Regions from separate parts of the Pseudomonas sp. Marseille-QA0332 genome, predicted to be linked through region 1. Evidence: predicted binding sites of a transcription regulator. Region 1 holds the regulator's gene; each other region holds the start of a gene.
What was found. The regulator FliA, encoded in region 1, starts transcription of late flagellar genes. The targets are predictions, from matches to a motif close to CTAAAGTTTNNNNNNNNNNNGCCGNTAA.
Positions count from the first base shown of each region.

Region 2: ACY8GK_RS03620 (methyl-accepting chemotaxis protein) is a predicted target of FliA. The motif match lies at 6,196-6,223, and genes of this name have one in related genera.
Region 3: ACY8GK_RS09105 (methyl-accepting chemotaxis protein) is a predicted target of FliA. The motif match lies at 1,763-1,790, and genes of this name have one in related genera.

Region 1 is NZ_CM143106.1:372,726-380,258, reverse strand. It holds gene ACY8GK_RS01810 (chemotaxis protein CheA) at 1-1,530, opposite strand, end outside; gene ACY8GK_RS01805 (protein phosphatase CheZ) at 1,543-2,331, opposite strand; gene ACY8GK_RS01800 (chemotaxis response regulator CheY) at 2,349-2,723, opposite strand; gene fliA (RNA polymerase sigma factor FliA) at 2,878-3,618, opposite strand; gene fleN (flagellar synthesis regulator FleN) at 3,615-4,457, opposite strand; gene flhF (flagellar biosynthesis protein FlhF) at 4,557-5,873, opposite strand; gene flhA (flagellar biosynthesis protein FlhA) at 5,885-7,533, opposite strand, start outside.
Region 2 is NZ_CM143106.1:726,365-733,897, reverse strand. It holds gene ACY8GK_RS03660 (peptidase C39 family protein) at 1-310, opposite strand, end outside; gene ACY8GK_RS03655 (TerC family protein) at 521-1,273, opposite strand; gene ACY8GK_RS03650 (hypothetical protein) at 1,298-1,537, opposite strand; gene nhaR (transcriptional activator NhaR) at 1,668-2,564, shown strand; gene ACY8GK_RS03640 (YceH family protein) at 2,654-3,301, shown strand; gene ACY8GK_RS03635 (hypothetical protein) at 3,397-3,591, opposite strand; gene ahpF (alkyl hydroperoxide reductase subunit F) at 3,712-5,274, opposite strand; gene ahpC (alkyl hydroperoxide reductase subunit C) at 5,402-5,965, opposite strand; gene ACY8GK_RS03620 (methyl-accepting chemotaxis protein) at 6,300-7,533, shown strand, end outside.
Region 3 is NZ_CM143106.1:1,950,886-1,958,418, reverse strand. It holds gene ACY8GK_RS09110 (pseudouridine synthase) at 1-104, shown strand, start outside; gene ACY8GK_RS09105 (methyl-accepting chemotaxis protein) at 167-1,732, opposite strand; gene acnA (aconitate hydratase AcnA) at 1,917-4,649, opposite strand; gene rlmM (23S rRNA (cytidine(2498)-2'-O)-methyltransferase RlmM) at 4,894-5,955, shown strand; gene dsbG (thiol:disulfide interchange protein DsbG) at 6,002-6,760, opposite strand; gene ACY8GK_RS09085 (TlpA disulfide reductase family protein) at 6,760-7,533, opposite strand, start outside.

The DNA of each region.
Region 1 (7,533 bases):
GCCCTTGCCGTCGTCAGAGATCGACAACAGGATATGGTCGCCCTCCTGCTCGGCCGACAGCACGACACGGCCGGTGCGCGCCTTGCCGGCGGCCTCGCGCTCCTCCGGGGTCTCGATGCCATGGTCGACGGCGTTGCGCACCAGGTGCACCAGCGGGTCGGCCAGCGCTTCCACCAGGTTCTTGTCCAGGTCGGTCTCTTCGCCGACCAGCTCCAGGTTGATTTCCTTGCGCAACTGGCGAGCCAGGTCGCGGACCAGGCGCGGAAAACGCCCGAAGACCTTCTTGATCGGCTGCATGCGCGTCTTCATGACGGCGGTCTGCAGGTCGGCGGTCACCACGTCCAAGTTGGACACGGCCTTGGACATGGCCTCGTCGCCGCTGTTGAGCCCCAGGCGCACCAGCCGGTTGCGTACCAGCACCAGCTCGCCGACCATGTTCATGATCTCGTCGAGACGCGCGGTGTCCACCCGTACCGTGGTCTCGGCTTCGCTGGCCGGATGCTTCTCGGCCACTGGCGCAGGCGAGCGCGCAGGCGCCACGGGCCTGGCCGTCGCAGCCGAGGCCGCAGGCGCCGATACTGGCGCGGGATGCGCCGTGGCGGGCGTCTGCTGGGGCTTCGTCGCGGCAGGCGCGCTGGCGACCGCCTCGTTGGTGAACTTGCCCTTGCCATGCAGCTCGTCGAGCAGGGCTTCGAATTCCTGTTCGGTGATGTGCTCGTTCGTGGCCGTGACGGGCGAGCCCGTCGGTGGCGCCGCGACGGCGGCAGGCGCGAGCGCATCGGCATCGAAGGTACCCTTGCCATGCAACTGGTCGAGCAGGGCCTCGAACTCGTCGTCGGTGATCTCGTCGCTGGCCGAAGCGGTTGCCGGTTGCTGGGCAGGCGGCGAAACGACCGCCGGGGAAAACTGGCCCTTGCCATGCAACTGATCGAGCAACGACTCGAACTCGGCATCGCTGATCTCGTCATCTGCCGTCGCCGCCGGCTCATCCAGTGGCCGCTGGGCCGCCTCGGCCTCGGCCTTGACCGCATCCAGCGAATCGAGCAACTGCTCGAACTCGGTGTCGGTGATATCGTCCGCTGGCGCCGCTACCGGCTCGACAGGCGCCGCCGCCGGCTGGGCGGGCGCGGGCTCGGCACTGGCCGGCTCGGCCAGGCGCGCCAGGGCCGCCAGCAGCTCGGGCGTGGCCGGGGTCACTTCGCTGCGCTCGCGGACCTGCCCGAACATGCCATTGACCGTGTCGAGCGCCTCCAGGACCACGTCCATCAGCTCGGCGTCGACGCGCCGCTCGCCCTTGCGCAGGATGTCGAAGACGTTCTCGGCAATGTGGCAGCACTCCACCAGCTCATTGAGCTGGAGAAAGCCGGCGCCTCCCTTTACCGTGTGAAAACCGCGAAAGATGGCATTGAGCAGGTCGGCATCATCCGGTCGGCTTTCCAGCTCGACCAGTTGCTCGGACAGTTGCTCGAGAATTTCGCCGGCTTCTACCAGGAAATCCTGAAGGATTTCTTCATCGGCGCCGAAGCTCATCAAAGGTGCTCCTTAAAAACCAAGGCTGGACAGCAGATCATCGACATCGTCCTGGCCGGACATGACGTCTTCACGCTTATCGGCATGAATCTGCGGACCTTCACCCCGAGTCGGATGTTTTTCTTGATCTTTTTCCGCGCGCAGCTGCTGATGGTCATGTTCGATGCCGGCGAAGCGATCGACCTGGCTGGCCATCAGCACCAGCTTGAGCAGGTTGCTTTCGACATCGGTGACCAGCGCGGTGACCCGCTTGATGACCTGCCCGGTGAGGTCCTGGTAATCCTGCGCCAGCAGGATGTCGTTGAGATGCCCGCTGACCTTGCGGTTACCCTCGGCGCTGCGCGCCAGGAAAGCGTCGACGCGCCGGGCCAGTTCGCGGAACTCCGCGGCATCCAGCTCCCGCCGCATGAACCGCTGCCAGTCGCCCCCCAGCGCCTGCGCCTGGGCGGCCAGCTCGTTGACCACCGGGGTGCTGGCTTCCACCAGATCCATGGTGCGATTGGCCGCTCCCTCGGTCAGCTTGACCACATAGGCCAGGCGCTCGGTGGCGTCGGTGATCTGCGACACTTCCTCGGCCTGCGGCGTGCGCGGGTCGATCTGGAAGTTGACGATCGCGCTGTGCAGCTCGCGCGTGAGCTTGCCGACTTCCTGATACAAGCCACGATCGCGGGTCTGGTTCAGCTGGTGGATCAGTTGCACCGCTTCGCCGAAACGGCCTCGCTCGAGGCTCTCGACCAATTCCTGGGCATGCTTCTTGAGGGTCGTTTCGAACTCCCCGAGAGACGTTTGCTTTGACTCCATGGCGCCCTCTGCACTGCTCAAGCGTTGACGCGCTCGAAGATCTTTTCGATTTTTTCCTTGAGCACCTGTGCCGTGAAAGGCTTGACCACATAGCCGTTGACCCCGGCCTGGGCCGCCTCGATGATCTGGTCACGCTTGGCTTCGGCGGTGACCATCAGCACCGGCATGGCCTTGAGCCGCTCGTCGGCGCGCACCTTGCGCAGCAGGTCGATGCCGGACATGCCGGGCATGTTCCAGTCGGTCACCAGGAAGTCGTAGTGGCCGTTCTGCAACATCGGCAGCGCCGTGGTGCCATCATCGGCCTCTTCGGTATTGGTGAAACCCAGATCACGCAAGAGGTTCTTGATGATCCGCCGCATCGTCGAAAAATCGTCCACGATGAGGATTTTCATGTCTTTGTTCAATTAGGCCTCCAGGCAGTCTCAAACACGCTCGGCGCCGAGCGCGCACTTCATTCTTGGGGAGCTGCAAGCTGGCGAGCGTCGTTTGTGCGAGCGTCGCTCCCCCCATCAACACAATTCGCTTTTTCTTGCAGCCCGCGACTTCTCAGCGCGCCCGCCATTCGCCCAGGCGGCTTCGCAAGCGCGCCGCGCACTGGCTGTGCAACTGGCTGACCCGCGATTCGCTGACTCCCAGCACCTCGCCGATCTCCTTGAGGTTGAGCTCCTCGTCGTAGTACAGCGCCAGCACCAGCCGTTCACGCTCGGGCAGGTTGGCGATCGCATCCGTCAGCGCCGCCTGGAAGCGTTCGTCTTCCAGGTCGCGCGAGGGTTCGGCCTGGGCACTGGCGCCGTCCTCGTGCAGGCCTTCGTGCTCGCCGTCCTGCAACAGGTCGTCGAAGCTGAACAGGCGGCTACCCAAGGTATCGTTGAGGATCGCGTAGTAATCGTCGAGGCTCAATTGGAGTTCGGCAGCGACCTCATGATCTTTAGCGTCACGGCCGCTGCGCGACTCCACCGCGCGTATCGCGTCGCTAACCATGCGGGTGTTGCGATGCACCGAACGCGGGGCCCAGTCGCCCTTGCGCACTTCGTCGAGCATGGCGCCGCGGATGCGGATACCGGCATAGGTCTCGAAGCTGGCACCCTTGCTCGCATCGTACTTGTTGGCCACTTCGAGCAGGCCGATCATGCCCGCCTGGATCAGGTCCTCGACCTGGACGTTCGCCGGCAGGCGCGCCAGCAGGTGGTAGGCGATCCGCTTGACCAAGGGCGCGTAGCGCTCGACCAGCTCGTATTGGGCGTCGCGCGACGCCTTGCCGTACATCTTCAATCCGCTCGCGCTCATAGTACCGGACCCACGCTGGTGGGCTGCACCAGACGCTCGACGAAGAATTCCAGATGCCCGCGTGGATTGGCGGGCAACGGCCAGCTATCGACTTTCTGCGCGATGGCCTTGAAGGCCAGCGCGCACTTGGAGCGAGGAAACGCCTCGTAGACCGCGCGCTGCTTCTGCACCGCCTTGCGCACGCACTCGTCGTACGGCACGGCACCGACATACTGCAGGGCGACGTCGAGGAAACGGTCGGTCACCTTGGTCAGCTTGGCGAACAGGTTGCGCCCTTCCTGGGGACTCTGCGCCATGTTGGCCAGCACGCGGAAGCGGTTCATGCCGTAGTCGCGGTTGAGCAGCTTGATCAGCGCATAAGCGTCGGTGATCGAGGTCGGCTCGTCGCACACCACCAGCAGGACCTCCTGGGCCGCGCGGACGAAACTGACCACCGAATCGCCGATGCCGGCGGCGGTATCGATCACCAGCACGTCGAGGTTGTCGCCGATCTCGCTGAAGGCCTGGATCAGGCCGGCGTGCTGGGCCGGTGCCAGGTGCACCATGCTCTGGGTGCCGGAGGCGGCCGGCACGATGCGTACCCCGCCCGGCCCCTGCAGCAGCACGTCGCGCAGCTCGCAACGGCCTTCGATCACGTCGGCCAGGGTGCGCTTGGGCGTAAGGCCCAGCAGCACGTCGACGTTGGCCAGGCCAAGGTCGGCGTCCAGCAACATGACCCGGCGGCCAAGCTCCGCCAGTGCCAGCGACAGGTTCACTGAAACGTTGGTCTTGCCCACGCCACCTTTGCCGCCGGTCACGGCGATCACCTGTACGGGATGCATGCTACCCATGTCTGTTATTTACCTTGTCTCGCTGGGACCCGGACCAGGCGCGGTACCGCGCCTGCCTGGCCCATCGTGGGCTGGAAGCCCCCTGGATGGAGGTGATATGCATTGAATTCAACCTGCACGCTTGCCCGGGCTGTGATAGAGATCAGCGAACATGTCGGCCATGGCCTCGTCGCTGGGCTCGTCCTGTAACTGCACGCTGACCGCGCGGCTGACCAGCTGGTGCTTGCGCGGCAGGTGCAGGTCGTCGGGGATGCGTGGTCCATCGGTCAGATAGGCCACCGGTAGCCGATGGCTGATGGCCAGGCTCAGCACTTCGCCGAGACTCGCCGTTTCGTCGAGCTTGGTCAGGATGCAACCGGCCAGGCCGCAGCGGCTGTAGCTGTGGTAGGCGGCGGTGAGCACCTGCTTCTGGCTGGTGGTGGCCAGCACCAGGTAATTCTTCGAGGCGATACCACGTCCGGCCAGGGACTCCAGCTGCATGCGCAGCGCCGGATCGCTGGCCTGCAGGCCGGCGGTATCGATCAGCACCACGCGCTTGCGCATCAGCGGCTCGAGCGCCTGGACCAGCGATTCGCCCGGATCGACGTAGGTCACCGGCACGTTGAGAATCCGGCCGAGGGTCTTGAGCTGTTCCTGTGCGCCGATGCGAAAACTGTCCATGCTGACCAGCGCTAGATTGTGCGCGCCGTACTTGAGCACATAGCGCGCGGCCAGCTTGGCCAGGGTGGTGGTCTTGCCCATGCCGGCCGGGCCGACCAGGGCGATCACGCCGCCCTCTTCCATCGGCTCGACCTGCGGTACTTCGATCATACGTGCCAGGTGCGCCAGGATCATGCGCCAGGCCTGTCGCGGCTCGGCGATCTCGGCGGTGAGTTCGAGCAGCTCGCGGCTCAGTGCACCGGACAGGCCGATGCGCTGCAGGCGCCGCCAGATATTGGCCTGCTGCGGCTTGCTGCCCTGCAACTGGCTCCAGGCCAGCGAGCCGAGCTGCACTTCGAGCAACTCGCGCAGGCCGGAAAGCTCCGAGCGCATGGCATCGAACAGCCGTGGGTCGACCGGCGCCGGCGCGGGCGCCGTGGCGGACGGCTTGGGCTCGACATGCGGCTGCTGCAGCGGCTCCGAGGCGGTCAGCGGCAGCCCGGCGAACAACTGGCGGTTGCCGCCGGCCTCGTCGTCCTCGCCGCGACCATTGAGCTCGGCCTGGGCGGTGACGATGCGCGACTGGGTCTTGCGCAGCTCCTGCTCGAGCTCGATGTTCGGCACCCGTGGCGCAAGCGCCGACTGCTTGTAATCCAGCGCAGCGGTCAGCTCGACGCCGCCAGCGATGCGTCGGTTGCCGATGATGGCGGCATCGGAGCCAAGCTCGTCACGGACCAGCTTCATGGCCTGACGCATGTCAGCGGCGAAAAAACGCTTCACTTGCATAACCCACTACCTCAGCCGTTCGGGCCCACGGTGGCAACGATGGTGACTTGCTTGTTATCCGGTATTTCCTGGTACGCCAGCACATGCAGGTTGGGTACCGCCAGGCGCCCGAACCGCGAAAGCATGGCGCGGATCGGACCGGCGACCAGCAGGATCGCCGGATGGCCCTGCATTTCCTGCCGCTGCGCTGCCTCGATCAACGAGCGCTGCAGCTTCTCGGCCATGCTCGGCTCCAGCAGGACACCGTCTTCCTGACCCTGCCCGGCTCGCTGGAGACTATTGAGCAAGATCTGTTCCAACCTTGGCTCGAGCGTGATGACCGGCAACTCCGACTCAACGCCTACAATGCTTTGCACGATGGCGCGACACAATCCGACGCGCACTGCCGCAACCAGCGCGGCGGTATCTTGACTCTTGTTCGGATTGTTGGCGATCGCTTCGGCAATGCTACGAATATCGCGCACCGGTACCTGCTCGGACAACAGTGCCTGCAATACCTTGAGCAACCCCGACAAGGAAATGACACCCGGCACCAGTTCTTCCGCAAGCTTCGGCGATGCCTTGGCCAGCACCTGCAACAACTGCTGGACCTCTTCATGCCCGATCAGTTCATGGCAGTGCTTCTGCAGGATCTGGTTCAGGTGCGTCGCGACCACGGTGCTGGCATCCACCACAGTGTAGCCAAGGGATTGCGCCTGGGCGCGCTGGCCCACATCGATCCATACCGCCTCCAGGCCAAAGGCCGGATCGCGCGCGGCGATGCCATTGAGCGTACCGAACACCTGGCCGGGGTTGATCGCCAGTTCGCGGTCCGGATAGATTTCCGCCTCGGCCAGGATCACCCCCATCAGGGTCAACCGATAGGCGCTGGGCGCCAGGTCCAGGTTGTCGCGGATATGCACCGTGGGCATCAGGAAGCCCAGGTCCTGCGAGAGTTTTTTGCGCACGCCCTTGATCCGCGCCAGCAGTTGTCCATCCTGGTTGCGGTCGACCAGCGGGATCAGCCGATAGCCGACCTCCAGGCCGATCATGTCGATGGGGGTGACGTCGTCCCAGCCCAGCTCCTTGGTTTCCAGGGCGCGCTGTGGCGAAGGCAGCAGGTCCTGCTGGCGCTGCAGCTCGGCCTCGGCCTTGGCCTTGACCTGCTGCTGCTTGCGCCACACCAGATAGGCGCCGCCGGCTGCCAGCAGGCCAAGGCCAATGAAGGCGATATGCGGCATGCCAGGTACCAGACCCATGACGATCATCAGCGCCGCCGACACCCCCAGCGCCTTGGGCGAGTCGAACATCTGCCGGTTGATCAGCTTGCCCATGTCCTCGGAGCCGGAGGCACGGGTCACCATGATCGCCGCCGCGGTCGAAAGCAGCAGCGAAGGCAGCTGCGCCACCAGGCCGTCACCGATGGTCAGCAACGCATAGACCTTGCCCGCCTCGCTGAACGGCATGCCGTGCTGGAGCATGCCGATCAGCATGCCGCCGATCAGGTTGATGAACAGGATCAGCAGCCCGGCAATGGCATCACCGCGGACGAACTTGCTGGCGCCATCCATCGAGCCGTAGAACTCGGCTTCCTGGGCCACCTCGGCCCGCCGGGCCTTGGCCTGGGCCTGATCGATCAGGCCAGCGTTGAGGTCGGCATCGATGGCCATCTGCTTGCCCG
Region 2 (7,533 bases), 350 kb from region 1:
CGTAGTCGCGAGCCACGCGAGCAATGCTGGCCTGCAACGAATCCACCTGTTCGGGCAGACCCAGCGGCTCGTCCAGCAGGCCTGGCGTGACTTGCACACCCTGCTGGGACAGGATCGCCGCCAGGGCCATCGCTCCACTCTGGTTGGCCTGGCCGCGATAGAAGGGCACGCTGCTGATTTCGACCCGCTGCGGCAGGCCCTTGGTCTGGAGTACAGGATGGCTGGAACAGCCAGCCACAATGGCGCCCGTCACACAGGCCAGCAGCAGCCGGCGCAAAGTGGCGAGAGGCTTGGAGAGAACTGGCAGCATGGGCACTCGCTTTGTAGATGCGCCAGGCACACGGCACCTGGTGCGGGACAGGCATGATAGGCCGCGTGCCTGTCTCGGTACAGCCCACCTGCGCCGCGGCGGCATCGGTTTTCACGAAGAAGGCCGCCCGGCCGGCGCTGTCCGAGCCGACCAGGGCGAGCCTGGCCGGTCCAGGCGGCGCGAAGCTGCGTATTCCCGGCAACGTCTTCGCTACTCTTGCGGCGCCTCCTTCTTCAGCCTGGCGCGACGCGCCAGGATGTTGAGCACTTCGATGGCGGTCGAGAAGGCCATGGCGGCGTACACGTAGCCCTTCGGCACATGCGCGCCGAAACCTTCGGCGATCAAGGTCATGCCGATCATGATCAGGAAGCCCAGCGCCAGCATGACCACGGTCGGGTTGTCATTGATGAACCTGGCCAGCGGGTCGGCGGCTACCAGCATCACGACGACGGCTACGATCACGGCGATGATCATGATCGGCAGATGCTCGGTCATGCCAACGGCGGTGATGATGCTGTCGATCGAGAAGACGATGTCCAGCAGCAGGATCTGGCCGATCGCCGCGGCGAAGCCCAGGGTCACGGTGGATCCTGCCTTGGACGCTTCCTTGGCGCCATGCGGGTCGACGCTTTCGTGGATCTCCTTGGTAGCCTTCCAGAGCAGGAACAGGCCACCGGCGATAAGAATCATGTCCTTCCAGGAGAAGGCATGGCCGAACACCTCGAAGACCGGCTCGGTCAGTTGGACGATCCAGGCCACGGTGCTGAGCAGCGCCAGGCGCATGACCAAGGCCATGCTGATGCCGATGCGCCGGGCTTTGGAACGATAGGCTTCGGGCAGCTTGTTGGTGAGGATGGAGATGAAGATCAGGTTGTCGATGCCCAGCACCACTTCCATGGCGACCAGGGTGGCGAGTGCCACCCAGGCGGTCGGGCTCGAGGCGAGTTCCAGCAAGTATTCCATGATCGATCCTGTGTCGGTTGAAGGTCAGATGTCCTGGGTGTCGCCTGGCTGGTCGGTGTCCTTGTCCTGCCTGTCCGGCGCACCGATGGCTTCGCTCAGCGTCTGCTGCGCGGCCTGGTGGGTCTCGTCGATGGCCTGTCTGGCCGATTCCGACGCCTGATCGATCATCTGTCGAGCCGACTGCTCCGCCTGGTCGCAACCGACCGTGGCGACCAGCGCCAAGGTCAGCACCAATGGCGTTCCGATCGATTTGAAGTGAAACATGGGTCCCTCGCTTGTCAATGATTCCAGCGCCAACGGCGTGGCTGATGGGCTGATTCTAGAGCGCTGAACACCTCAGGAAAATTCGTATTTTCATCGGGTATACTTCGGTTTTCCCGAACAGATCGACCTTATGCTCAATTATCGACAGCTGCATTACTTCTGGGTGGTGGCCAGGACCGGAAGCATCGTGCGTGCCAGCGAACAGCTCAACCTCACCCCTCAGACCATCAGCGGGCAGATCAGCCTGCTGGAACAGACCTACGGGGTCGAGCTGTTCCAGCGCGTCGGGCGCCAGCTCGACCTGACCGAAAGCGGGCGCCGGACCCTGGACTACGCCGAGCAGATGTTCCAGATCGGCAGCGAACTGGAGGCGATGCTGCGCGCGCGCCCCGAAGAGCAGCAGATCCTGTTCCGCGTCGGCGTGGCGGATGTGGTACCCAAGTCGATCGTCTACCGACTGCTGGCTCCGACCATGGAGATGGACAATACGCTGCGCATCAGCTGCCGCGAGGACAAGCTCGAACGCCTGCTGGCGGACCTGGCCATCCAGCGTCTGGATCTGGTGATTTCCGACAGCCCCATGCCTGGTCATCTGGACATCAAGGGCTATAGCCAGAAGCTGGGAGAGTGCGGCTTGAGCTTCTTCGCCACGGCGACGCTTGCCGAGCGCTACACACAACCCTTCCCTGCCTGCCTGCATAACACACCGCTGTTGATTCCCGGGCAGGAAACCGTGGTGCGCAGCCGCTTGCTGCGCTGGCTGAGCGAGCAACAGGTACAGCCGCGGATCATCGGCGAGTTCGACGACAGCGCCCTGATGCAGGCCTTCGGGCAGTCCGGCAGCGGCGTGTTCATCGCCCCCAGCGTGATTGCCGAAGAGGTCTGTCGACAGTATGGCGTCAGGCTGATCGGCCAGACCGACGCGGTGATCGAGTCGTTCTACGCCATCTCGGTGGAACGCAAGGTCAAGCACCCAGGCATCGTCGCCATCACCGAAGGGGCTCGCCGCGAGCTGTTCAACTGGTAGCCGCGGCGCGGCAGGCATGCGCCGTGCCGCTTGTCTTTGTCACGACACGATCCTAGGCTAAGGCCCCTTCCAAGTGATGAGATCGGGCCATGTCAGAGCAGCAGAGTGTCAATGCGGGCCGCTTCAACAGTGTCGAGATCCGAGTGCTCGGCGCCTTGATCGAAAAACAGGCGAGCAACCCGGAAAGCTACCCGCTCACCTTGAACGCCGTGGTCCTGGCGTGCAACCAGAAGACCAGCCGCGAACCCGTGATGAGCCTGACGCCTGGGCAGGTCGGCCAGGCCCTGCGCGCCCTCGAGGCGCAAGGCATGACGCGCTTGCAGATGGGCAACCGGGCCGATCGCTGGGAGCAGCGGGTCGACAAGGCGCTGGAACTGGTCCCGGCGCAGTTGGTATTGCTGGGGCTGCTGTTGCTGCGCGGACCGCAGACGCTCAACGAACTGTTGACGCGCAGCGCCAGGCTGCATGCCTTCGAGGATATCGAGCAGGTCCAGCACCAGCTCGATCGTCTGGTATCGCGCGAGCTTGCCTTGCACCTGCCGCGCCAGGCCGGCCAGCGCGAGGACCGCTACACCCATGCCCTGGGCGATCCGGCCGAGGTCGAGGCGATCCTCGCGGCACGTCAGCAGGCGGGTAGCGAGCGCACCGTGGCGAGCAATGTGGCGCAAGAGCGCATCGACGCGCTGGAAGCCCGGGTCGCGGCACTGGAGGCGCGCCTGGCAGAGCTGGAGGGATAGAGCCGAGCCTGCCGCACACCTGGGCGAAAGGGCCAATGATCATCGAAGCTGCAAGAGCGTCGCCCTTGCCCGGGACCTGACAAGTCATGGCAGGCTCAGGGCTTCCCTTCGACCGTCGGGAAATTCCGGCAGCTCTTGCGCTCGGCCAGCTCCCTGTCGCTCGGCCGCTGGTCGACGAACACCGCGCGTCCATCGGCATGGATTTCCAGGTAGCCCCAGTGCAGGTCCTGCTCCCGCTGGCCGGGTTGGGGTGGATCGCGCCACCAGGGTTCACGACTGATCAAACGCATCAGGGCCTCTCCGACAACTGTCTGTCTTCACTATAGACAGCCGTCGGAAGAGGCCCTGCGCGAGTTGTCAGCGGATCTGTCGGGGCTAGCCGCAGCGAGACCGCCGCGGCTGCGCCGCCCTCAGGCTGGCGCCGAGGTGCGGATCAGGTGGTCGAAGGCCGACAGCGAAGCCTTGGCGCCCTCGCCCACGGCGATCACGATCTGCTTGTACGGCACGGTGGTTACGTCACCGGCGGCGAACACACCGGGGATGTTGGTCTGGCCCTTGGCGTCGACGATGATCTCGCCACGCGCAGACAGCTCGACGGTCCCCTTGAGCCAGTCGGTGTTGGGCAGCAGGCCGATCTGCACGAAGATGCCCTCGAGCTCCAGTGCGTGCTCGGTATCGTCGGTGCGATCCTTGTAGCGCAGGCCGGTGACCTTCTCGCCGTCGCCCAGCACTTCGGTGGTCAGCGCGCTGGTGATGACCTTGACGTTCGACAGGCTGTGCAGCTTGCGCTGCAGCACGGCGTCGGCACGCAGCTGGCTGTCGAACTCGATGAGCGTCACGTGGGCGACGATACCGGCCAGGTCGATGGCCGCCTCGACGCCGGAGTTGCCGCCGCCAATGACCGCCACGCGCTTGCCCTTGAACAGCGGACCGTCGCAGTGCGGGCAGTAGGCCACGCCACGGGCGCGGTATTGCTGCTCGCCGGGGACGTTCATCTCGCGCCAGCGGGCACCGGTGGCCAGGATCACGGTCTTGGCCTTGAGCGAGGCACCGCTGGCCAGGCGCACTTCGTGCAGCCCACCGTCGACGCCCGCAACCAGCGCTTGGCCACGCTGCAGGTTCATGATGTCCACGTCGTACTGCTTGACGTGCTCCTCGAGCGCGGTAGCCAGTTTGGGTCCTTCGGTTTCCTGGACCGAAATGAAGTTCTCGATGGCCATGGTGTCGAGCACCTGGCCGCCGAAACGCTCGGCCACGACACCGGTGCGGATGCCCTTGCGCGCGGCATAGATGGCCGCCGAGGCGCCGGCTGGGCCACCGCCGACCACCAGCACATCGAAGGCTTGCTTGGCGTTGATCTTCTCGGCCTGGCGGCTGCCGGCGCTGGTGTCGATCTTGCCGAGGATTTCCTCCAGGCCCATGCGCCCCTGGCCGAACACTTCGCCGTTGAGGTAGATGCTCGGCACGGCCATGATCTTGCGCGACTCGACCTCGGCCTGGAACAGCGCGCCGTCGATCGCCACATGGCGCACGTTGGGGTTGAGCACCGCCATCAGGTTCAATGCCTGGACCACGTCCGGGCAGTTCTGGCACGACAGCGAGAAATAGGTCTCGAAGACGAATTCACCTTCCAGCGCCCGGATCTGCTCGATCACTTCGACACTGGCCTTGGAGGGATGGCCGCCGACCTGCAGCAGCGCCAGCACCAGGGAGGTGAACTCATGGCCCATGGGGATGCCGGCGAAACGCAGGCTGATGTGTTCCCCAGGGCGATTGAGCGAGAACGAAGGACGACGGGTATCGTCACCGTCCGCGCGCAGGGTGATCAGGTTCGACAGGCTGGCGATATCTACCAGCAAGTCATGCAACTCGCGGGATTTCGCACCGTCGTCGAGGGATGCAACGATCTCGATCGGCTGGGTGACCCGCTCCAGGTAGGCTTTGAGTTGCGATTTAAGCGTGGCGTCCAACATACGGGGCGATTCCTTCTTTCAAACGCTGTAAACGAAAACGCCCAGGCAGGTTCGCCCGGGCGTTCTGACGGGGCGGTGACAACTTCAGGTGTGGCGGCTGCTCACCGCCCAGATCTGGCGCACGGTCTTAGATCTTGCCGACCAGGTCCAGCGACGGAGCCAAGGTAGCCTCGCCTTCCTGCCACTTGGCCGGGCAGACTTCGCCTGGGTGGGCAGCGACGTACTGGGCAGCCTTGACCTTGCGCAGCAGCTCGCTGGCGTCACGGCCTACGCCACCGTCGTTGATCTCGACGATCTTGATCTGGCCTTCCGGGTTGATCACGAAGGTACCGCGATCGGCCAGGCCAGCGTCTTCGATCAGCACGTCGAAGTTGCGAGCGATCTGGTGAGTCGGGTCACCGATCAGCGGGTACTTGATCTTGCCGATGGTTTCCGAGGTGTCGTGCCAGGCCTTGTGGGTGAAGTGGGTGTCGGTGGACACGCCGTAGATCTCCACGCCCAGCTTCTGGAATTCGGCGTAGTTGTCGGCCAGGTCGCCCAGCTCGGTCGGGCAGACGAAGGTGAAGTCGGCCGGGTAGAAGAAAACGACGGACCACTTGCCCTTGAGATCGGCTTCGCTCAGCTGAACGAATTCGCCATTGTGGTAGGCGGTTGCGTTGAACGGTTTGACCTGGCTGTTGATGATAGGCATGCGAGACGCTCCTTCATGGGTTGAAAATCGTTGACGGGAGCAATCCTACCCCAGCATCAGCCCGGTGGCTCATTGGCAAAGCTGATGCCAATGATTGGTTTTGGCTATAGCAGAGGTTATTCCTAGAAACTTTTTGAATGAGTGACTGAGGGTCGATTTCGGTTGCAGGCTCGATTGCGAGCGGCCTCTGGTTCCATCCGTCCGGTGGACCCGTGAATCCATCATGCCCTATCAATGTTTGGCGCCAGCTGCCGATAGCCATCTTGCCAGGCCGTGTCCTCGCGCCGGCTACCGGCAAGCTCTTCCCTCCTCATCTGGCCCAAGGTCTGGAAGCATGAACCTGAAGTTTCGCCACAAGATTCTCCTGAGTGCCTGCGGCGTCGTCGTTCTGGCGTTCGCCTTGTTCACGCTCTACAACGACTACCTGCAGCGCAACACCATCGCCCAGAGCCTGGAATCCTCGCTACGCCAGTCCGGCGCGCTCACTGCCAGTAGCGTACAGAACTGGATGAGCGGGAAAATCCTGGCGCTGGAAAACCTGGCCGAAGATGTCGCGCGCCAAGGCACCGGCAATGTCGCCGGCCTGGTGGATCAGCCCTCCCTGACCAACAACTTTCTCTTCACCTACCTAGGGCAGGCCGATGGTGTCTTTACCCAGCGCCCCGACGTGCAGATGCCGGCAGGCTATGATCCACGCCAGCGCCCCTGGTACGCCGCCGCCAGGGGCGCTGGACAGACGGTGCTGACGCCTCCGTATCAGGGCGCCGTGGGTGGGCTGGTGGTAACGATAGCCGTTCCGGTGAAGCGCCAAGGTGGTGGCGAGCTGCTTGGAGTGATCGGCGGCGATCTGTCCCTGGACAGCCTGGTCCCGATCATCAACGCCGTGGATTTCGGTGGTATCGGCCACGCCTTCTTGGTCGATCGCCAGGGCCAGATGATCGTGAGTCCCGACAAGGGCCAGCTGATGAAGAACCTCAAGGACCTGTATCCGGGTAGCGCTCTGCGTGTCGAACCGGGCATGCAGGAGGCGACCCTCGATGGAGAGCAACGGATCATCGCCTTCGCGCCGGTCAATGGCCTGCCTTCGGCGCAGTGGTACATTGGCCTGTCGATCGACAAGGACAAGGCCTACGCTCCGCTCGGCCAGTTCCGGATATCGGCGATCATCGCCATGCTGGTCGCGGTGCTCGCCATCGCTGGCCTGCTGAGTCTGCTGATCCCGCTGCTGATGCGCCCGCTGACCACCATGGGCCGGGCCATGCGCGACATCGCCGAGGGCGAAGGCGACCTGACCCGACGCCTGGGTGTGGCCCACAAGGACGAATTCGGCGAACTGGCCGGCTCGTTCAACCGCTTCGTCGAGCGTATTCATGCCTCGATCACCGAGGTCTCCTCAGCCACTCGCCTGGTGCATGACCTGTCCGAACGCGTGATGAGCGCATCCAATGCCTCGATCAGCGGCTCCGAGGAGCAGAGCCTGCGCACCAGCAGCGTGGCAGCAGCGATCAACCAGCTGGGCGCCGCGACTCAGGAAATCGCCCGCAACGCCGCCGATGCCTCGCAGCAGG
Region 3 (7,533 bases), 1.6 Mb from region 1:
ATCATCGACGTCCGCTCAAGTTGCTGGCCAAGACCCTGAGTTTCGACGATCCGCTGACTGGGCGCCCCCGACGCTTCGAAAGCGAACTGGCGCTGGACTGGTAGCGAGCGCCTGAACCAGCTACCGGGTCCGGACAGGGCCCAGGCACCTCTTCGTCGTCTGCCCGCTACCGGTTGAACCGCTCCACCAGCGAGTACTGCCCGTTCGCCGTACGGGTCAGCTCCTCGCTCAACAACGCCGAATGCTGGGCCTGTTCGGAGGTCTGGTCGGCCAGCTCGGCGATGGTGCTGATATTGCGGCTGATCTCGTCGGCCACCGCTGTCTGCTCCTCGGTTGCCGCGGCGATCTGCGTCGCCATGTCGGTGATGTTGGCCACCGCGTCGCTGATGCCCAGCAAAGCCTGGTCGGCCTGCATGACTCGAGCTACGCCTTCCTCGGCCTGGCGATGGCCGTTCTCCATGGTCAGCACGGCATTGTTGGCGGTTTGTTGCAGCTTGGCGATCAACGTGTGGATCTGCCCGGTGGATTCGGCCGTGCGCTGGGCCAGCTGACGTACTTCGTCGGCGACCACCGCGAAGCCACGACCCATCTCGCCAGCGCGCGCGGCCTCGATGGCAGCGTTGAGCGCCAGCAGGTTGGTCTGGTCGGCGATGCCCTTGATCACATCCACCACGCCGCCGATCTCGTCGCTGTCCTTGGCCAGCTGGGTGACGGTCTGGCCGGTCTCGCCCACGGCCGTGGACAGACGCTCGATGGCCTCGCGGGTCTCGCCGGCGATCTGCCGGCCCTCACTAGTCAGGCGGTTGGCTTGCTGGGTGGCATCGGCGGTGCGCTGGACATGGTTGGCCACTTCCTGGGTCGTGGCGGCCATCTGGTTCACCGCGGCGGCGACCTGCTCGGTCTCGACACGCTGGCGCTCCAGACCGGTGGAACTCTTGTGCGCCAGCTCGTCGGACTGTCGGGCCTGGTCGCTGAGGTGCTCGGCGCTGTCCTGCAGGCGCGTCAGGCAGGTCTTCATCCGTGCATCCTGGCTGAGCATGGCCATTTCCAGACGTGCCTGGACACCGCGGCTGTCGGTATACATCTGGGCGATCAGCGGATCCGACGTGGTCTGCTCGGCCAGGCGCAGCAGGCGCTTGATGCCACGCTGCTGCCAGCCCAGGCCCAGCAGGCCGAGCGGCACGCTGAGCCCGGCGGCCAGGGCGAAGCCCCACCAGTGGCCGACCCAGCTGCCGATCAGGAAACCGACCTGGCTGACCAGGATGAACGGCAGCCAGTCCTGCAGCACGGGCAGCCACTTGTCGCGCCGCGGCACCGCCGGCTTGCCCTGGGTCAGCCGCTGGTACAACGCCTCGGCCCGGCGGATTTGCTCGGCGGTCGGCTTGACCCGCACCGACTCGAAACCGACCACCTGGTCGTTGTCGAAGATCGGCGTGACGTAGGCGTTGACCCAGTAGTGGTCGCCGGACTTGCAGCGGTTCTTGACGATGCCCATCCAGGGCAGGCCTTGCTTGAGCGTCTGCCACATGTGGGCGAAGACGGCAGGCGGCACGTCGGGATGGCGTACCAGGTTGTGCGCCGCGCCCACGAGCTCCTCGCGGGAAAACCCGCTGATCTCGATGAAGTCTTCATTGCAGTAGGTGATGACACCCTTGGCATTGGTGGTCGAGATCAACCGCTGGTGGGCAGGGAAGGTCCGTTCTCTCTGGGTGATCGGCTGGTTGTTACGCATCTGCTGTTCAATCCGCAAGGCTTTCCACAGCTATCGGCACGTCGCGAGCTTAGTTGAGGGTTTATTTGCAGGCGTACCGCAGCCGCGCCAGGCTTGCCGGCAAGCGGCACACGTCCGGTGGGTGCAAGGCCTCAGCGAACCGCGATGGCGTCAGGCCCCGGAGACCACCGGGGCCTGGCTACGATCAGGCAGCGATCAGCTGGCGCAGCACATAGTGCAGGATGCCGCCTGCCTTGAAGTACTCCACCTCGTTCAAGGTGTCGATGCGGCACAGCACCTCGATGTCCTCGATCCGCCCATCCTCGCGAGTGATCCGCAGGGGCAGGCTCATGCCCGGACGCAGGGTCGCGCCACCAAGGCCACGTACGTCGATGCGCTCCTTGCCGGTCAGACCGAGCTGCTTGCGGTCCTGCCCGGCCCTGAATTGCAGCGGCAGTACGCCCATGCCCACCAGGTTGGAGCGGTGGATGCGCTCGAAGCTCTCCGCCAGCACGGCCTTGACCCCTAGCAGGTTGGTGCCCTTGGCCGCCCAGTCACGGCTCGAGCCGGTGCCGTACTCCTGACCAGCGATCACCACCAGCGGGACGTTCTCGGCCTGGTAGCGCATGGCTGCGTCGTAGATCGCCAGCTTTTCGCCGCTGGGCACATGCAAGGTGTTGCCGCCTTCCTCGCCACCGAGCATTTCGTTGCGGATGCGGATGTTGGCGAAGGTGCCGCGCATCATCACTTCGTGGTTGCCACGTCGCGAGCCATAGGAGTTGAAATCGCGCGGCTGTACGCCCTTGTCGCGCAGGTAGCGCCCAGCCGGACTGTCGGCCTTGATGTTGCCAGCCGGCGAGATGTGGTCGGTGGTCACCGAGTCGCCGAGCAAGGCCAGGATATGCGCGCCTTGGATATCCTCGATGACAGGGGGGGCGCCTGCGATGTCTTCGAAGAAGGGTGGATGCTGGATGTAGGTGGAATCTTGCTGCCAGACGTAGGTGGCAGCCTGGGGAACCTCGATGGCTTGCCATTGGGCGTCGCCGGCGAAGACTTCGGCGTATTCCTTGTGGAACATCGCGGTGTCGACCTTGGCCACGGCCTCGGCGATCTCCTGCTGGCTCGGCCAGATGTCGCGCAGGTAGACCGGCTGGCCGTCCTTGCCGGTTCCCAGCGGGTCGCTTTCCAGGTCCAGGCGTACGCTGCCGGCCAGGGCATAGGCCACCACCAGGGGGGGAGAGGCCAGCCAGTTGGTCTTGACCAGCGGGTGTACCCGCCCTTCGAAGTTCCGGTTGCCTGACAGCACCGAGGCGACGGTGAGGTCGTTGTCGGTGATGGCTTGCTCGACTGCTTCGTCGAGCGGGCCGGAGTTGCCGATGCAGGTGGTGCAGCCGTAGCCGACCAGGTCGAAGCCCAGCTCGTCGAGGTACTGCGTCAGGCCGGCGGCCTGGTAGTAGTCGGTGACCACCTTGGAGCCGGGCGCCAGTGAGCTCTTGACCCACGGCTTGCGCTGCAAGCCTTTTTCCACGGCCTTCCTGGCGACCAGGCCGGCGGCCATCATCACGCTGGGGTTGGACGTGTTGGTGCACGAGGTGATCGCCGCGATGACCACCGCGCCATCGCGCAGCTGCAGGTCATCTTCATGCAGGTCGGCGCCAGTCTGTTCGGCGTTGCCCACGGCCACGCCACCGCCACCTTCGCTTTCCAGCCGGCCGATGTCCTTGGCCAGCGACTTGGGCTGCAGGTCGAGGAAGCCCTGGAAGGCCGAGGCGACGCGCGACAGGGCGACACGGTCCTGGGGCCGCTTGGGGCCGGCCAGGCTGGCCTCCACCTCGTTCATGTCCAGCGACAGAGCGTCGCTGAAGACCGGTTCCTGGCCCGGCAGGCGCCAGAGGCCCTGGGCCTTGCAGTAGGCTTCGACCAGTTGCACCGTCTCTGCCGGCCGGCCGGAAAGGCGCAAATAGTCGAGGGTGACTTCGTCGACCGGGAAGAAGCCGCAGGTAGCGCCGTATTCAGGGGCCATGTTGGCGATGGTGGCACGGTCGGCCAGGGGCAGCTGCGCCAGTCCGTCACCATAGAACTCGACGAACTTGCCGACCACGCCCTTCTTGCGCAGCATCTGTGTCACGGTCAGCACCAGGTCGGTGGCAGTGATGCCTTCACGCAGTTTGCCGGTGAGCTTGAAGCCGATGACCTCGGGAATCAGCATCGAGACCGGCTGGCCGAGCATGGCCGCTTCCGCCTCGATCCCGCCTACGCCCCAGCCCAGCACACCGAGGCCGTTGATCATGGTGGTATGCGAATCGGTTCCGACCAGGGTGTCGGGGAAGGCGAAGGTGCGGCCGTCTTGCTCGCGTGTCCAGACCGTGCGGCCCAGGTATTCCAGGTTGACCTGGTGGCAGATGCCGGTGCCGGGCGGCACTACCCGAAAATTGTCAAACGCGTCCTGGCCCCAGCGCAGGAAGGCGTAGCGCTCGCCGTTGCGCTGCATCTCGATCTCGACGTTCTCGGCGAACGCCTCGTCGCTGGCGTACTTGTCGACCATCACCGAGTGGTCGATCACCAGGTCGACCGGCGACAGCGGGTTGATGCGTTGCGGATCACCGCCGGCCTTGGCCATCGCGGCGCGCATCGCGGCCAGGTCGACCACCGCCGGCACGCCGGTGAAATCCTGCATCAGGACGCGCGCAGGGCGGTACTGGATCTCGCGGTCGGAACGCTTGTCCTGTAGCCAGCTGGCCAGGGCGACCAGATCGTCGCGCCTGACGGTCTCGCCGTCTTCCCAGCGCAGCAGGTTCTCCAGCAACACCTTGAGCGACATGGGCAGGCGCTGCAGGTCACCCAGTTGGCGTGCGGCTGCGGGCAGGCTGTAGTAATGGTAGACGCGGTCGCCCACGTGCAAGGTATCGAGTGTCTTCAGGCTATCGAGCGAGGGCATTGCCAACTCCTTTCTGCACCGGCGCCCGGCACATCCAGAAGGGTGCCGGTGTCACCGCTCTATGAGGGCCCGCACGGCACGGACCGGGCTCGAGGGCCGGGCGGCATTGCCCGGCCTGACTCAATACTGGACCGGCAGGACGTGTCGGCGGTTCAGACTTCCTTTATCATTCGCCGCCTTTGTCGCCGCATCTCCTGCGGGTCATCAGGGCGCACGCCAGGCGCGCCGTCATCGTGGAGTGAAGATGGATACCCTGTTCATGCATTGCCGGCCCGGTTTCGAGGGCGAAGTCTGCGCCGAAATCAGCGAACATGCCGCCCGCCTGGGGGTGCCCGGCTATGCGCGAAGCAAGCCGCACAGCGCCTGCGCCGAATTCATCTGCCTGGAACCGGGCGGGGCCGAACGGCTGGTGCGGGGGCTGCGCTTCGACCAGCTGATCTTCGTTCGCCAGTGGGCCCGTGGACGCTTCGTCGACCTGCCCGAGCAGGACCGCGTAGGCGTGCTGCTCGAGACGCTGGCCGAGCACCCAGCCTGCGGCAGCCTCTGGCTCGAAGTGCTCGATACCAACGAGGGCAAGGAACTGTCGACGTTCTGCCGCAAGTTCGAAGTGCCCTTGCGCAAGGCGCTGACCAAGGCTGGCCTTCTGGTCGAAGACGCACAGGCACCGCGTCTGCTGCTGACGTTCATCAGCGGCCGGCGGGTGTTCCTTGGCCTGGCCGAGCCGGGCAACTCGGCACATTGGCCGATGGGCATCCCGCGCCTGAAGTTTCCCCGCGAGGCGCCCAGCCGCTCGACCCTCAAGCTCGAGGAAGCGTGGCACCAGTTCATTCCCCGTGCGCAGTGGGACCTGCGCCTGTCCGATGACATGACCGGCGTCGACCTGGGCGCCTCGCCCGGTGGCTGGACTTACCAACTGGTGCGTCGCGGCATGCTGGTGACCGCCATCGACAATGGCCCGATGGCCGAGAGCCTGATGGATACCGGCCTGGTCCAGCACTTGATGGCTGATGGCTTCACCTGGCAGCCGAAGCATACGGTCGACTGGATGGTCTGCGACATCGTCGAGAAGCCCGCACGGACCGCGGCGCTGATCGAGACCTGGCTGGGCGAGGGGCTGTGCCGCGAAGCGATCGTCAACCTCAAGCTGCCGATGAAGCAGCGCCATGCCGAGGTGCGCCGTCTGCTCGAGCGCATGGAGGCGGGGTTCAAGGCGCGCAAGGTCAAGGTCTCGATCGCCTGCAAGCAGCTGTACCATGATCGCGAGGAGGTCACCTGCTACCTGCGGCGCCTGGACCTCAAGCGGTAGTTCGCAAGCCGCCGCGCCGGGACGCTGCAAGCCGCCCGGCTTCCGCTCAGCGCCTGCCGAGGATCGCGGTGAGTGCTTGCGTGCTGGGCGCGCCCTGCTGGCGTTGCAGGCGGCCCTGGTCGTCCCGGTAGAAGATCGCGGGCGTGGCGGACACGCCCAGAGACTGCATCAGTGCCAGGTTGTTCTCGAGTTTTTCCTGTATGGCTTGCGCAACGCTTGCCAGCGGCTCGAGCGTGCTGCCCTTGCCCGCCTGTTCATGCTCGGCCAGGGCCTTGACCGGGTCCTTCGCCGCCAGGAGCGCCGCGGACTTGCCCAGGCTGTCCTGACGAATGATGCCGACCATGACGTGACGCAGTTGCACCTTGCCGGATTCGACCCAGGGCCGGGCCTGGTGCCAGAACATGTTGCAGTAGGGGCAGTTGGGGTCGCTGAACACATAGACGATACGAGGCGCGTCGGCCTGACCGTCGGCGATCCAGGCGGACTTTTCCAGGCTGGCCAGGGCGGCTTCGTCCAGCGGGCCATGGACCAGCCTTTGCAGGGGTTCGGCGCTCAGGTCCTGGCCTTTCGCGTCGAACAGGCTGCCGACCAGCGCGTGCTGGCCGTCCGCGGTCAGGTACAGCGCAATGCCGTTGCCCTGGTATTCGGCGGCGTAGCCACGCAGGCCTGCCGGGGCATCGAAGCGGCCCTTGATCACCGCGCCCTTGTCTTGCAGCTGGCGAATCGGTTCGGGCAGGGTCTGGGCATGCAGTACGGGAGCGCCGAGCATGGCGAAGGCAAGCGGCAGGAGCAGGGAAGATCGCATCATTGGTTTCCTTGTAGGGCAGGGTTCGACGCGGCGGCTCGGTCGATCGGCGCCAGTGCATGGCGCAAGCTGGCGCGCGAGAGCTCGCCCAGGTGGCTGTCGATCAGGTGGCCTTCGGCGTCGTAGAACAGGGTCGTGGGCAGGGCCATGGAGCCTACGCGCCGAGCCAGCTGGCCTGTGCCGTCGAACAGCACGTGGGTCAGGTCCAGGCCAGTTGCGGCGAGGAAGTTGCCGACCGTCTCCGGCGTCTCGCCCTGGTTGACGAACACGAAGGTCACGTTCGGGTATTCTTGCTGGGCTTGCTGCAGCACGGGCATCTCGCGTCGACACGGCGGGCACCAGGTGGCCCACAGATTGACCACCAGCGGGCGGCCGCGGTAGGTCTGCAGCGCCACGGGGCGTTCCTGGCTGTCACGCAGGACCAGCTCGTGCGGCAGGCGCGTGCCTTGGTTGTACAGGTGGCCAGCCAGGCTGCCCAGGAGCCAGAACAGCGCGCCACTGGCCAGGGCCCAGCCCAGCGGCCTGCGCAGACCAGGACGGCGCCAGCCTTGCCATCCGGCACCCAGGAGCAAGCCTGCCAGGCCAGTGGCGAAGAGCAAGCCACCGTCTCGAATGTCGATCACCTGCGACAGGTCATCCCGGTACATGGGCCAATAGCGGATGACGAACCCCAGGCGTGCGCACAGCAGGCCGAGCAGGAACAGGTGGAAAAGCGCAGTTTCAGGGTTCTCGCCGCCGCGCCGCGCGGTCCACCAGCCAACCAGGCTGGCGAT